Regions from separate parts of the Ruegeria sp. CDSC085 genome, predicted to be linked through region 2. Evidence: riboswitches for the same ligand, from Rfam matches in the RefSeq annotation. Region 2 holds a riboswitch; the other holds the start of a gene.
What was found. A riboswitch is a leader RNA that binds a small molecule or an ion and turns the genes downstream of it on or off. The one in region 2 is predicted to bind cobalamin.

Region 1 (7,828 bases), on a different contig from region 2:
AAACACGCGAAGCCAATGCGCGGGCGACGTCGCGCGTCTCTGCCTGTGCCTGCGGGCAGAACGGTGCGCCGGGGCAGGCGTCGGTGGTCATCAACGGATCGGTTCCATCTTCGACAAACGCCGAGGCAGGTATCGCCGCCCCGCCTTCCAGCAGGATCAGCCGCCACGGTGTGACGCGCAGGGCGCAAGCACCGCTGTCCTCGATCAGATCATACAGCTTGCGCGCAGGCAGCGACCCAAAAGCCGCGCCGTACAGAGCACCCAGTTCACAGGGGCCGGGTTGAAGCTTTGCGCCAACAGAACCGGGCGCACACCCTTGCCATTCCTGCGGCAGGGCGTCGATGACACGCGCCATGCGGCGTGTCTCGGGTGTGTAGGTTTTGGAAAACCACATTGCCAGCGCGATCACGTGGTCAATGGCGTCGGTCTCGGTCACGCTCCGCCCGGTTTCGCACCCGTCAGCGCGCAGGATCAGGCCGTCTGCAACGGTTTCCAGACGAATATCCGCCGAATCCGACGCCAGCAGACGTTCGGGGCCTGTGTCGATTGCAAAGCCGAATTTTGCAGGCAGCGCCGGCAGGTCTGCAAGCCGGCCAATCAGTTCATGGGTCAACCGAGCGGTCAAATCGCCCGCCTGATAGAGCGGTGTAACCAGAATATTGCGGCGTATTTCGATGCCGGGTTCCGCATCCAGCAGGTTCAGCGCGGCAAGCTCTTTGAGCAGAGACTGGTGGTCTTCCTCGTCGACGCCCCGCATTTGCAGATTGGCGCGATTGGTCAAATCGATCGAGCCGTTGCCAAAGCGGTCCGCCAGATCGCACAGTCCCAGAGCCTGATCGGCGTCCAGACGCGCCAGCCGGGGCCTGACCCTGACGACCAGACCGTCACCGGACATCATCGGACGATGGGCGCCGGGGCACCAGCCCTGAACAATTGGTGCACTCATCTCAATTCCTCCAAATCGGCCCGGATGGAATTCCGGCGCGTGTTCCAAAGCCCGGCCTCCAGCAGCGCGCGGAACCGGTCCTGCATGGCCTGACGAGCTTTGGGATTGGCCTCTTGCAGGAACGCGTCCACCTCTGCGTTGCCCAGCGTGGCATCGTGGTAGAGGTCAAATAGATGTGGTGCGACCGTGCCGGACAAATGCGCGAATGAGGCCATATGATCCAGCGTCGCTGCGATTTCAGCGGCTCCGCGGAAACCATGGCGTTGCATCCCGGCGATCCAGCCGGGATTGGCGGCGCGGGCATGGACGACACGGCTGATTTCTTCAGGCAAGGTGCGGGCACGAGGATTTTCCGGATTTGTGTTGTCCAGATGGTACAGCTGCGCGGTTCCGCCGGCGATCTTCTTGGCGGCGGCAAAACCCGCCTCGTGTGTGGCATAATCGTTGGCCAGAAGAAGATCGGTTTCGGTCAGGTCCTGCAAGTGGACAAAGCTGTCCGCATTTGCAACGCGTTGGGTGATACCGTCCTTGTCCTGCGATATGTGTTCGCCTTCCAATGCAAAAGAGCTGGCCTCAAGCCACGCTTCACCTGCCTGTGCACGGGCCTCGTCGGTATACACCTCGGAGAGTTCGGTCATGTTGACGCCATAGCTTCCGGGCGCAGGTCCATAGACCCGCGCCACCGGCTCCTGCCCGGCATAGGGGTTCCAGTCCGCCGCCTCATCACGCGCGGCCAATGCGCGAACCGCTTGGCCAAACAAAGCGGACAGCGTCGGGAAAACATCCCGAAACAGGCCCGACACCCGCAAGGTCACGTCCAGGCGCGGGCGGCTCAGGTCAGTGATCGGCAGAACCTCGATGCCGGAAACCCGCTCGGACCCTTTGTCCCATACGGGTTTGACGCCCAGCAGGTGCAAGGCCATGGCAAATTCCTCGCCCGCCGTGCGCATGGTGGCTGACCCCCACAGATCGACGATCAGCCCCTTTGGGTAATCGCCTTCTACCTGAAGATGGCGTCGCACCAGTTCCTCGGCCAGTTTCACACCCTGCGCATAGGCCGCACGGGTCGGAACCGACCGCGGGTCAGTGGTGTAAAGGTTCCGCCCGGTGGGCAGAACATCTGACCGACCACGATAGGGTGAACCCGAAGGCCCGGCATCGATCCGTTTGCCCCCGAGCGCTTTGATCAGCGCGTCGCGTTCAGCGTGGGCCGACGGGGCCGGATCGAAATTGCCCGTCACCTCGGGCACGCGCCCGAAGATGTGCAGCCCGTCGCCAAACTGGCTTTCCTTGATGTCACAGACAAAGCGGTCGATACGTGTGATCGCTTCGGCGGTGCAGGTTGCCTGATCAAGGCCGAGATCGCTTTCCAAGCCAATGGCCTGCGCTTCATCACGGATGTCTTCCTGCAAGCGGTCACGGCGTTTGGGGTCAAGCCCGTCGGCGTTCGAAAACTCATCCAGCAGCGATTCAAGCCGCACCATCCGATCCGGCGTGCCGCTTTCCTTCATCGGGGGCGGGATGTGGCCCAGCGTGACCGCTCCAATCCGGCGCTTGGCTTGCGCGGCTTCACCGGGATCGTTGACGATAAAGGGATAAATCACCGGCAGATCGCGGATCAGCGCCTCGGGCCAGCAATGAGCAGACAAAGCGACCGATTTTCCGGGCAACCATTCCAGCGTTCCATGTGCCCCGATGTGGATCAGCGCGTTCACGCCCAACCCTTTGCGCAGCCACAAATAGAAGGCGACATAGCTGTGGCGCGGGGTGCGCGAGAGGTCATGATAGTCGTCATCACGCAGCTCGGGCGTGCCGCGTTCGGGTTGCAGCGCGACCAGCGCCTTACCGCGTCGCAGTGCGGTGAAATGGAAGACCCCATCGGCACAGGCCGGATCATCTTCGGGCGCGCCCCATGCGGTGTGCAGATCGGTGCGCAGGGTCTCGGGCAAATCCGCAAGCGCATCCAGATAATCCTCGAGCGCCCACGAAATCCGTGCGTCCAGAAGAGTGTCGGCAATCGGCTCGCCAGTCGCGATGTTATAGCCTTCTTCGCGAAGATCGGACAGCATCGCTTGGGCCGAGGCCAGCGCGTCAAGGCCAACCGCATGGGCCATCTGCCAGTCTTTGCCGGGATAAGTGGACAGGACCAGCGCGGGAATCTGATCTGCCTTGGGTTTGTCGTTCAGTGCAAGCCAGCCCGAGACACGGTCGATGATCGCTTCGATCCGGTCCGGTTCGGGCCGATGTGCAAAGCGCGCGTATTCCAGATAAGGATCGCGTTTGCCGGGTTCCTTGAAAGACGCGACTCCCGCCGAGATCCGCCCATCCACCTCGGGCAGTACCACATGCATGGCCAGATCGGCGGGGGACAGCCCGCGTTCTGCTTCGGCCCACGCTTTGCGGCGCGAGGTGGCGAGAGTGACCTGAAACACAGGCACATCTGCTGCGTCCAGAGGCGATGTTCCCGACGCACCTTTGCCCGAGAAGGCAGTGGCATTGACAATTGCCGATGGTTTCAGCGCAAAAACCTGTTCCCGCAACCAGTCGGCGGCCACAGGCGCCTTGAGCGACGGGGCAAACAGGCCCATCGCCTCGAATCCACGGGCCCGCAGGCTGCGGATCAGGGTGGCGATCGGGGCGGTGTCTGCTGAGGTCAGGTAAGCGCGGTAGAAGGTGACGAGGATGCGTTTAGCGTTATCTTCGAACGCGGTTTCCACCGGGATTACGCCGCGATCCGGACACCACGCGCCACATTCGGGCAAGGTCTTGGCGCCCATCACCGGACCGGCATAAAGCCCTGCCGCCAGAGCCATCTGTGCCAGTGCGGCCTGTGCCGCGACCTCGCCGCCGGTATCGCACAGATGCGCCAGCCGCCGCAGGGTCGAGACGGGCAAGGTGGAATAGTCATCCAACCGCGTATCCTCGCGCCCGTCCGCTGGGAGGACGGCCAGAGCGATGCCTTTGGCCTGCGCCAGTGCCAGAACCTGCTGCAGGCCGTAGGACCAGTAGGGCACGCCACCGATCAGACGGATCAGAATGCCCTTGGCGCCCTCGAGCGTCTGCTCGACATAGGTGTCAACGGACAGCGGGTGTTTCAAAGCTGTCAGATTGGCCAGCCGCAGGGTCGGCATTCGCCCATCCGGTCCGCCACCACGATGCCAGCCCGCCGCGAAAGCACCCAGGTCGCTGTCCGAGAAAGACAGCACTACCAGTTCTGCCGGGCTCTGGCCCAGATCGGTCGGGGTCTCGGTTTCCTCGAGTCCGTGGCTTTCGCGGAAGACGACGTGCATGGATCTTACTCGGCAGCCTCACGCACACCCACGAGGATATCGCGGATTTCCGCCTCTTTGATATCGTCATGCTCGGCGATGACGACCAGACGCGAACGGCGTTCTTCGCCGGGTTCCCACGGACGGTCATACTGGTGACGTACCCGCGCACCCACGGCTTGTACCAACAGACGCATGGGCTTTCCCTGAACGGCGGCATACCCTTTGACCCGCAGGATGTTCAGCTCATTGGCTAGGCGTTCGATTTTGGCCACCAGTTGGGCCGGATCGGCTTGCTCGGGCAACTCGACGATGATGCTTTCGAAATCGTCATGCTCGTGATCATGGTGGCCGTCGTGATGCGAAGGGCGGGCGTCGATGTCATCCTCGGCGGCGGCTTCCAAACCCAACACAACGCGAACGTCCACCGCACCTTCGGCCACTTCGACCACGGGCAGGGGACGCGGCGCCTCGGCGGCGATGATCTCGCGTGCTTTTGCCACGCCTTCAGGGCCGGCGAGGTCGGGCTTGGTCAGCAGGATGATGTCGGCGCAGGAGATCTGATCCTCGAACACCTCGGACAGGGGCGTTTCGTGATCGATCGAGTCATCGGCCATGCGCTGGGCATCCACCGCTTCGACATTGGGCGCGAAGCGACCGGCGGCTACAGCCTCGGCATCGGCCAGGGCGATCACGCCGTCCACGGTGATTTTCGAGCGGATGTCGGGCCAGTCAAACGCCTTCAGCAATGGTTTGGGAAGCGCCAGTCCCGAGGTTTCGATAAGAATGTGATCCGGGCGCGGTTCCAGAGCCATCAGGGCCTCGATGGTGGGAATGAAATCATCTGCCACGGTGCAGCAGATGCAGCCATTGGCCAGTTCCATGATGTTTTCCGCCGGGCAATCGGGAATGGCGCAGGATTTCAGGATGTCGCCATCGACGCCTACATCGCCGAACTCGTTGACCACGACAGCAAGGCGCTTGCCCTGCGGGTTCTGCATCAGGTGACGCACCAACGTGGTCTTGCCCGAGCCCAGAAAGCCGGTGATCACTGTAACGGGGAGTTTTTCGAGGTTCGACATGTCAGGCTCCAATCGGGGGAATGCGCGAGGCACAGTTTTTTCGGAAATGTTCGGGGCGTTCGCGCCATTTCACCAAACCATCTTCAGTGGCCAGATACTTGGTCGCACCGTCGACAATGACGTCGACATGATCTGTTTCGCTCAGGTTTTCATAGACGAAGGTCCAGCGGCCCGGCCCGCCGCGCAATACGATCGAACAACCTTGATCGCAGTTTGACAAGCATTCTACGGCTTTCAGGGTGACACCGTCGGGCAGGTCAGCCTGTTCCAGGGCCTTGTGCAACAAAGCGCCCGGGCGTTGCGCGTCATCTTCGACAGGCAGGCCGCGACGGCAGGTGGTACAGACCAGCAACTCGACTGGTGTGGTCTCGGTCATGTCTCTCATCCCCCCAAATCCTCTTCGCGGGGGACGGGGTTTCATGCGGGCCACGATTGGTCACGGACCCGACACCGGAACACCCCGCCCGGTTTCAACTTCGGTTGTTGGCAGGTCTCCCGGCTTGCGGATGCCAGAGGAGGGCCTCTGTCGGATGTCCCGCCTTCCCGGCCTTTGGGCCAGTGGCATTGGGCATCCTCTCCGTTCACGGTCGCGGGGGCGGCTGCGTTTGGCGGCATGACCGTTGACGCATTCCCTTTTCATCGGCTGTCACCGACACCAACGAAAGGGACATGCGGCACCGCTGGCCTGCTTGTCAAGCGAGTCGCGCGTAACAATGATGCGGAGGAGTAGAAAGCGACCTGTGGGCGTCGATGGGCGGCATGTCGTCCGGGGTTCAGCCTGAGATGGGCCCGGCGACGAACGGTATCTCTACAAGGGTCGTACACTGTGTTGAGCTGATGCCTCGACAGAACCTGTCCCGATGATGGGAAAAGACCGCCGAACACCCCGGATCCTCTCGCGCTAATAGATGACGTTGATCATGAGCAGCGAAACGACCAGAAACAGCACAGTCATGATCCCGCCGGAACGCACGAAATCCATCACCTTGTATCCTGCCGGACCCATAATCAATGCGTTTACCTGATGGGTTGGGATGATGAAGCTGTTCGATGTGGAAATGGCGACGGTCAGTGCAAAAACCGATGGATTCCCACCAGCCGCTATCGCAATCGATATCGCCAAAGGCACCAGCAGGACAGTGGCCCCGACATTTGACATGACCAGAGAAAAAGCAGTCGCCAGAACAGCGATTCCGGTTTGCAGCGACCAGAGCGGCCAGCCGTCCAGAATTATCATGATCTGCTGGGCGATCCACGCAGCCGTGCCTGTGTTCTGTACAGCTTGTCCCAAAGGTATGAGGCAGGCGAGCAGGAATACGGTGTTCCACCCGACCGCGCGGTATGCCTCATCCACGCTGAGCACACGGGTCAACATCATGCCTACCGCTCCGGTAAGAAGGCAGAGCGAAAGCCGGACGTCCGTGAACAGGATCAATGACAGCGAAATGGCGAAAAATGCCAGGGCCCAGCCGACTTTTTGCGGCCTCAGTTCGTCCTGGGGGAAGTCCGTTGTCACAACGACGAAGTCCGGGTCGCGCTTGATCCGCATCAGGTTGTCCCATCTGGTATGCGCCACGAGCATGTCACCGGCCTGAAACTTTTCGAGCCCGATCTGAGTGGATTCGTGATCCTCGGTCTCGACATGGCTCAGCGTCTCTTCGCCGCGGTGAATGGCCAGCAGCGACATGCCATAGGTCTTGCGGAACAAAAGCTCGCGGGGGCATTTGCCGATCAGCTTGCTGTCTGGCGTGACGACCACCTCGGCCACGCCTGCATTGGTGGGGGCGAACTCTTCGACAAAAATGTCCAAATCCGGAAGAACGGTAAGCCCGTATTTCTTGGCGAACGTCTCGACCTCCCAACGGCGGCCGACGATGGCCAGCCGACACGGGGCCGCAATTTCGGCTGTCAAAACCTGAACCATCGAGGTTTTGCCGCGATAGAAGGTGGAAATGATGTACAGGTGGTTTTCGTGGTTGATGTCGGCCAGAATCTCTCCGACCAAGGGGCTGTCCTCGGGCACTACGACTTCGAACACGTCGGCTTTGAGGCCATAGACCCTTTGCAGGTATTCCTTTGTCCCTTGTCCGGTGCCCGTATTGTCAGGCCCTTCAGCCACGGGCAAAACCCAGCGTCCCAACAGCAAAAAGTAACCAATTCCCGTCAGAATCAGAACTGCACCGATCGGTGTGACCGAGAACAGGCTGAAGGGCTCCATTTTCTGAGAGGCCGGCAAACTGTCATTTGCCGTCAAGATCAGATCGTTCAGCAGGATAAGTGGAGACGACCCGACCATCGTCATTGTGCCACCCAAAATGGCGCAGAATCCCATCGGCATCAGCAGTCGTGACAGCGGTATACCTGACCGCGAAGAAATACGGCTGACAACGGGAAGAAACAGAGCAGCGGCGCCGACATTCTGCATGAACGAAGAAATGACGCCAACGGTTCCTGAGATGATTGGAACAACCCTGCCTTCCGATTTGCCACCATATTTGAGGATAACGGCAGCAACCTTGTTCATGATCCCC
Region 2 (7,828 bases):
CAGCCTGATCCGCAAGGCCCGACACGAGGCCACAGACGCACTGGTGCTGATGTTCGACAACGGGGACTCGCTCCAGGGAACACCGATGGGCGAATGGGCCGTTCGGAACGACACTCGCCATCCGATGATGCAGGCACTCAAGGCACTGGACTATGATGCGATTGGTCTTGGCAACCATGATTTCGGGTTCGGGCTGCCATCATTGGACAAGACCCTTGCACAAGCCCCGTGCCCGGTTCTGTGCGGCAATCTTCATCGGTCCGGAGAAATACAATCATGGCAGCGTTTTGCGATCCTTGACCGCATCATACCGGCAGGAAACAAGGGCGTACCCATTCGCGTTGGCGTGTTTTCGGTTCTTCCACCGCAAACAACACGTTGGGAAGAACATAATCTGAACGAAACCGTAGTGGCGGACGACATTGTTGTCGCGGCACGGTCCCTGACGAATTTCTTGCGCGAAAAAGGGTGCGATCTGATCGTGGCGCTCGCCCATTCCGGGCTTGGAAACCCGGACACAGCGGCCGACACCGAGAATGCCGTTATCCCCCTGGCCGCGATTGAGGGCATCGACGCTGTTGTCGCCGGGCACACTCACCTGACCCTTCCCGCACGCACCAGCGCCCAAACCCCGAATGTGGATTACGCGAAAGGGCTGGTGCATGGTACGCCGGTTGTCATGCCCGGCTCGGCAGGCGCATATCTTGGAGTAATTGATTTAGCCGTTACCCTACAGGCCCAGTCGGGGCTGCGTGTTGTTGACAGCCACGCTGAATTGCGCCCGGTTTCCGTGGGCGGCACCGCTATTGGCGAAGACTTGGAAATCGCGCAACTAGTTGAACCCGCACATCAGCAGACCCGTCAGGACATGGCCGCGCTCGTTGCGCGCGTCTCGGACACATTGCACAGCTATTTCAGTTTCTGTGCACCGGATCGTGGACTGACGCTTGTTGCCGCCGCACAAGCAACCGCGTTGCGCCCCTTTTTACACGGCACCGCGCTTGCAGAGCTGCCACTGTTGTCAGCCGTGTCGCCAGCCAAATGCGGCGGGCGCTCTGGCCCTCGGTATTACACGGACGTTCCGGCCGGTGAAATCTGTCTGCGGCACGTTGCGGATCTGCATGTCTTCCCCAATGAGTTGCGCGCGATCCAGATCACAGGCACGCAGTTGCTGGAATGGTTGGAGATGTCAGCCAGTGCATTCAACCAACAATTCCCCGATGCCGAGGCAGAACTGTTCGACCGGGATCGGGCGGGGTACAATTTCGATATCATCTTTGGCTTGTCCTATCAGATCGACCCGTCGCAACCGCCGCGATACGATGTCGGGGGGCAAAGGATTCATCCCGGTCACAGGCGGGTGCATCATCTGACTTGCGCGGGCCAAGCCGTGCGGCCGGATCAGGTGTTTGTCATTGCTCTCGATAATTACCGCGCAAGCGGTGGTGGACATTTTCCGTATCTATCATCGGCCCTGGCCATCAATCTGCCCCCGCTGGATATCCGGGACATTTTGCGAGACTACATGACGCACCGCCTGCCACCCGACCCGTTGGCCCGGCAGCCTTATCCGTTCTCTCTGATGCCGAAATCAGGGATGACGACCATTCTTCGGACAGGGCCCGGTGCTTTGAAGTATGTCGGCGAATTGAAGAGGTTCGCCCCCAAAATTCTGGAACCTGACGAAAACGGTTTTGCACGCATTCGCCTGACGCTCTGACGGGTTGTCATTTGCCGAAGCCTTCCCTATATCCAGAGTCGAGAGGTTGGCGCGGGCGAGCGCCTCGCCAACCTGGTCAGGTCCGGAAGGAAGCAGCCACAACGAGCCCCGCTTGGGTCGATGTCCAACCTCTCACTTTTCGAACCTTAGCCGCAGGAGGGCTTTATGATTGTAGAAAAGACCCTTCGGGCAGCACGGTTCTGACCTCACGGTATCAACTGACTGCCTGAACACATGACCCGGGGATGAGCGATCGCCATCCGTCGGGAGTACTGTTTCTGACGACAGGCAGACCAATGTTTATTACACTTTCGGACCTGGGATGGTCCTCTCACTTTGCTGCGCAACACGCGGCTTATCCTTCCTGCACACCTTTTCGCATCACTTCCGTTCATCGGGACCGCCTGATCGGGCTGAACCCGTATGGTGAAGTCCCGTTGCTGACCCTCGATCAGTCAACCGGCAGCTATGCCGTTGGCGATTGGGTTCTCACCGACGACGACAAACGCGTGCGCCACTTGCTCGACCGGCGCAGCCTGCTGCACCGACGCGCCGCCGGTACAGGTGCCGCGACGCAACTGATCGCAGCCAATGTCGATGTGCTGTTCATCGTCAGCTCGTGCAATGCCGATTTCAACCTGCCCCGGCTGGAACGATATCTGGCGCTTGCGCATCAGGCCGGGTGTTACCCGGTCGTTGTTCTGACAAAGGCCGACAAATCAGAGGACCCTGATAGTTTCTCGGGGCAGGTGCAATCACTGGACCCGTTCTTGACGGTTCTGGCGATCAACGCGCTGGACCCTGCAGAAGTTGAAAAGGTTCTGTCCTGGTGCTCCAAAAGCCAAACCGGAGCGCTGGTTGGCTCGTCGGGCGTTGGCAAGACGACACTTGCCAATTCCATGACCGGTCAGGATCTCACCACCTCGGGCATTCGCGAGGATGACGCGCGGGGCCGGCACACAACGACCGCACGCGCACTGCACCGGATGCGCAACGGCGGCTGGTTGATCGATACACCCGGAATGCGCGCGTTGCGCCTGCTGGACGCTCAGGACGGGATCGACGAAGTTTTCTCGGACCTTGCCGAGTTGAGCCGGGACTGCCGTTTTGCGGATTGCCAGCACAACTCCGAGCCCGGATGTGCCGTGCAAAAGGCGATCAGTCACGGCACGCTTGATCCGGTGAGACTGGACCGGTGGCGCAAGCTTCGGCGCGAAGATCGGCGCAACTCTGAAACAGTCGCACAGTCCCGCGCGCGGGACAAAGCGTTCGGTAAGATGGTCCGTGGCGTCATGAAGGAAAAGAAACTTCGCAACCGGTGATCGTTGGACGGTGCCCGGCCCGTCCTGCGCCGCGTCTGGTCAAGCGATCAGTCGCGGCCAAACCGCTGCGTTGCGCCGGGCAAATGCTCCGATATGACCAACCTCAGGCAACCCGAAATCGGCGGGGCTCAGCAGGTGACGGTTGGCATCGGGGCCGTAAAGATCCGCAAGCCGCCAAACCGCTTCCGGCGGCACCATCTGGTCGTCCTCGAATGCAAACAAATCCACGGGCACTCCAGTTTCCTCCCAGTGCGCCGCAGGTAAGTCACGCCCGATTTCAGGTACATAGCTTAACGGCGCTGTACACCATTTGCGCCACTGCCAATAGACCGATGCCGGCAGGTCCGAGCCAAACCCGATCGCCTTTCCGGGAAGGTAGCCAAGTGCTCGGGCCAAAAGCGGGGCATGGCCGTACCAGAACAACCCTGCCAAACCCCGATAGGGCCACGGATGGTCGCTTAGGGTCACAAGCCCCGAACACACACAGATCATCCGGTCAATCAGATCGATATCCGGTTGTACTGGCCCCAACATCGCGCCGACGGAATGGCCGATGGTCCAGTGTTTCGCATTCGGGAATCGCCGACGCATTTCCGCCCGTGCCGCGGGCATGTCGATCAAGGCCCAATCCGCCATGGTCGCACGCGAATCTTTCAGGCGGCCCGTTAAAGAATACCCATAATCCCTATAGTCATAGGTCAGGCAGGCCATGCCCTTCTCAGCGGCAAGCCATCGTGCGAAATGGCGGTAATAATCACGCGGCACACCCGTTGCACTGTTCAGCACGACGACGATTTCGGGCGAAGTTACCGGGCTATACAATCGGGCGGACAGCGTTTTCTGCCCGGACGGAAACCGAAACTCCTCGGTCAATACCGTTTGCTCTGTATCCAACATGATCTCTGGCTTTTCGCTTGGTAAATCCGGCTTCCGAACCTCAACACCCTCGACACTATGCATGAACCAACATCGTATCCAGCATGACCAAGCGTCCGGTCAAAAGATCGGCTTGACTCGGTGCGTGCTCAAACGCTAGCGGTTGTGTGATGGTTTCCGGCCTCCACAAAGGGTCGGGATGAAAAGGGAACACGGTGCGGTAATGTCTGGTCATACAGGCAACAACCAAATCCGCGACTGCCCCCGCAACTGTAAGCGGTAAGCGATGCCAAAACACCACTGGCCCAATGGCCGGGAAGGTCGGCAAAGCAATGACCCGCAAGTCAGGAGACCTGCCATCGGAAACGAAACCGAAACTCGGGCGGGGTGTCCGGGCAGGTCCTGACGGCATCACGCTGTCCCACCTGTCCCAAATATCCTGTCCGCCACGCGCGGAGGGCGCAGGATGATCTGGAAGACAAAAACGCGTGAATACAGTGCAACAGTATGTCAGCGGACGGGCAAAACCTGCCCCGCTTTGGCGCGGCTGGCGCGCTCGATATCCGAAGCCGTGACGCAGGCGACCTTGGCCACAAGTGACGATTTGGAGGTTGAGGGCAGCAGTGAGCTGTCGCATTGCGCCGAAGGATGCCATGCAATTTTCCGCGCGCGATCAGAGAGCATTCGTATCTTTTGCGGGACGCAGCCCGAAGCCGCAATTGAGCCCCTGAACGGCTATGCCGACTTGATCTTCGGAAACACGTTCAGTGCGATGCCATCCGGCGTCGTAAAAAACCCACCCTGCGCGATGATCCAGGTTTCCACGATCCGGCCTCGAAAACCCGTTTGCGGGCCCGCGCAGATGTCAATCTGATTCCAGACTGACCCGTGCCTGGGCACGCCGAGAGGCCCAGGCCAGTTGCGCATCCGTTTCGACAGCGCAAGGACGTACCGCCCGCAATCGTTCCAGCGCTGTGTCCGCGCGTTCGCCGCATTCGACCATCAGCCGCAGAACAACCATACCTGACCTGCCACAGCCCCCACGGCAGTGCACCAAAACGCGACCTCCACCTGACAGCGCGTGCCGGGCTGCGGCGCTGACAGACGGCCACGCGTCCTGAATCGCCTGTGTCGGCGCTCCGAAATCTTCGATCGGAAGGTGAACCCATCGGCTGGCGCGGCTTTGAATGTCGCTGCCGAAATCCTTCGCGCCATCCTGAAGCATCTCGACATCCGTTGTCATCGATACAACAAGCCCCGGCTGCCAGGCTGCGATCGTATCCAGATCGCTGAAATAATCCCCGCCACGTCCGGGCATCGAGGTCAGTGCAAGCGTTCCGCCTCCGACTTGCAGGGCGTAGATCACCAGCTGCGACATGAAACGTGTCCTCCCCAAAGAACTCTTTACAACAATGAGTCATTAAATTTGCTAACGCAGTTTAGTGCGAAAGCGACTCGTTTCTAAATCAAAAATCATGACACCACGCTGTGGACGCGGGCAGCGGTGGCCACTACGCTGTGCCCAAGCACCGAATCCCAACGAGAAGACATGACAGACAGCTCCAGCCCCGCCTATCAGGTTCTCGCCCGCAAATACCGCCCGGAAACCTTTGCCGATCTGGTGGGTCAGGATGCCATGGTGCGCACCCTGAAAAACGCGTTCGCGGCCGATCGGATCGCGCAGGCCTTCATCATGACCGGCATTCGCGGCACCGGCAAAACCACGACCGCGAGGATCATCGCCAAGGGCATGAATTGCATCGGTCCGGACGGAACCGGTGGCCCCACAACCGAGCCCTGCGGTCAGTGCGAACACTGTGTCGCCATCATGGAAGGTCGCCATGTCGACGTGATGGAGATGGACGCCGCCAGCCGCACAGGCGTCAACGATATCCGCGAGATCATCGACAGCGTGCGCTATCGCGCCGCCAGCGCACGTTACAAGATTTATATCATCGACGAGGTTCACATGCTCTCGACCAGTGCTTTCAACGCGCTGCTCAAGACGCTGGAAGAACCGCCCGCGCACGTGAAGTTCATCTTCGCGACCACTGAAATCCGCAAAGTGCCTGTCACAGTACTGTCCCGATGCCAGCGCTTCGACCTGCGCCGGATTGAACCCGAAGACATGATTGGCCTTCTGAGCAAGATCGCCGAAGCGGAAAGCGCCCAGATTGCCGAAGACGCGCTGGCACTGATCACCCGAGCAGCGGAAGGATCGGCCCGGGACGCGACCTCGTTGCTGGATCAGGCGATATCGCACGGGGCTGGCGAGACGACCGCCGATCAGGTCCGTGCAATGCTTGGACTGGCGGACCGTGGCCGCGTTCTGGACCTTATGGATATGATCCTGCACGGCGACGCCGCGGGCGCACTTACCGAGTTGAGCGGGCAATACGCCGAAGGCGCGGACCCGCTGGCGGTGCTGCGCGACCTGGCCGAGATCACGCACTGGGTGTCCGTCGTAAAGATCACACCTGACGCGGCCCAGGACCCGACAGTTTCTCCGGACGAACGGACCCGGGGCCAACTCATGGCCGAGGCTCTGCCGATGCGGGTCCTGACCCGGATGTGGCAAATGCTGCTGAAGGCGCTCGAGGAAGTCTCCGCTGCCCCCAACGCGATGATGGCCGCTGAAATGGCCGTTATCCGCCTGACTCATGTGGCTGATTTGCCCAGCCCCGAAGAGCTGATCAAGCGATTGCAGGATAACCCGCCACCGCCGCAGGGCGGGCCCAACGGCGGCGTGCCCATAGCCAGACAGGGTGCGGTTCCAACGCAAGCTGGCGCGGCCCATCCGCCTGCCTACGCGTCGCCCCCTCGCGGTGCCGGTGGTGCGCCGGTTGCAGCTCTGGCGCAGGATGCTCAAACGGCCCTTGCGCGGTACCCGACCTTCGACCACGTGGTCGAACTGATCCGAACCAATCGCGACGTGAAGTTGCTGGTTGAGGTGGAAAACGGCGTGCGCCTCGTGTCCTATCAGCCCGGACGAATCGAATTCACACCCGCCGCTCAAGCACCGGCGGATCTGGCTCCACGGCTGGGCTCTGCCTTGCAACGCTGGACAGGAAACCGGTGGGCGGTCTCGATTGTCTCGGATGGGGATGCACCCACAATTGGGGAAGTACGGGACGAGGCCGAGCTGGCACTGAAATCCGAGGCTGAACAACACCTTTTGGTTCAGGCTGTGCTGGCGCAATTCCCCAAGGCGAGAATCACCAATATCGAGACGCCGGAACAACGCGCCGCCAAGGTCGAGACCGAAGCTCTTCCCGAAGTTGAAGACGAGTGGGACCCGTTCGAGGAAGACTGACCTTGCAACCCGTCATCTCGTGTCACAAGTGATACTCATCGACTCTTCCCGTGATTACACCGTTCCACAACGTGAGCGAGGGATTTCATGCGAGCGTCACCACTGCATCCAATTTTCGAATTGATTGTTCACGACATCGACCTGCGCGAAGTTGCAGGTGATACCTTGTATCCTGACACTCGGCAGGCGTTCGAAACCCACTCAGCGTTGCTGTTTCCCAAACAATCAATCCCGGATACATACCATGTTCGCATCGCCGAACTGTTTGGCCGTTGGAGAATAGAAGAGCCGTGGCGGCGGCACACGACTTTGAATTTCAGATTTCCGAACTGACCTAGAAAACAAAAGACAGCCTTTGCTCAAAGGACGATCTGCGCTTGCTGGATTTGCAGGCAAATTTGTTGTGATATGTTGCGGCACACGGACAGTATGTTCCTGCCGACGCCTGCACTGATCAACATTCTGACGGCCAAGGCCGTGCTCCCGTCGGGTAACCCGACCGAGCTCGCATCGACCCTAGCGGCGCGGGCAGATATGCCGGATCAACTGAAAATACACTGAAGGATGCCATTATCTGGCACCGGTTGTCTCATTCCC

Region 1: another riboswitch for cobalamin. It lies ahead of AC2FJB_RS19240 (DUF1636 family protein); the one in region 2 lies ahead of AC2FJB_RS19670 (hypothetical protein).

Annotation. Positions count from the first base shown of each region.
Region 1 covers NZ_JBXWNR010000018.1:60,923-68,750, forward strand. The annotation lists gene AC2FJB_RS19225 (ferredoxin-like domain-containing protein) at 1-946, opposite strand, end outside; gene cobN (cobaltochelatase subunit CobN) at 943-4,236, opposite strand; gene cobW (cobalamin biosynthesis protein CobW) at 4,242-5,297, opposite strand; gene AC2FJB_RS19240 (DUF1636 family protein) at 5,299-5,673, opposite strand; cobalamin riboswitch at 5,766-5,972, opposite strand; gene AC2FJB_RS19245 (SLC13 family permease) at 6,199-7,828, opposite strand, start outside.
Region 2 covers NZ_JBXWNR010000020.1:7,922-15,749, reverse strand. The annotation lists gene AC2FJB_RS19690 (bifunctional 2',3'-cyclic-nucleotide 2'-phosphodiesterase/3'-nucleotidase) at 1-1,720, shown strand, start outside; RNA gene ffs (signal recognition particle sRNA small type) at 1,760-1,858, shown strand; gene rsgA (ribosome small subunit-dependent GTPase A) at 2,017-3,042, shown strand; gene AC2FJB_RS19675 (alpha/beta hydrolase family protein) at 3,082-4,002, opposite strand; cobalamin riboswitch at 4,073-4,293, shown strand; gene AC2FJB_RS19670 (hypothetical protein) at 4,385-4,792, shown strand; gene AC2FJB_RS19665 (protein-tyrosine phosphatase family protein) at 4,784-5,296, opposite strand; gene AC2FJB_RS19660 (DNA polymerase III subunit gamma/tau) at 5,468-7,231, shown strand; gene AC2FJB_RS19655 (TauD/TfdA family dioxygenase) at 7,816-7,828, shown strand, end outside.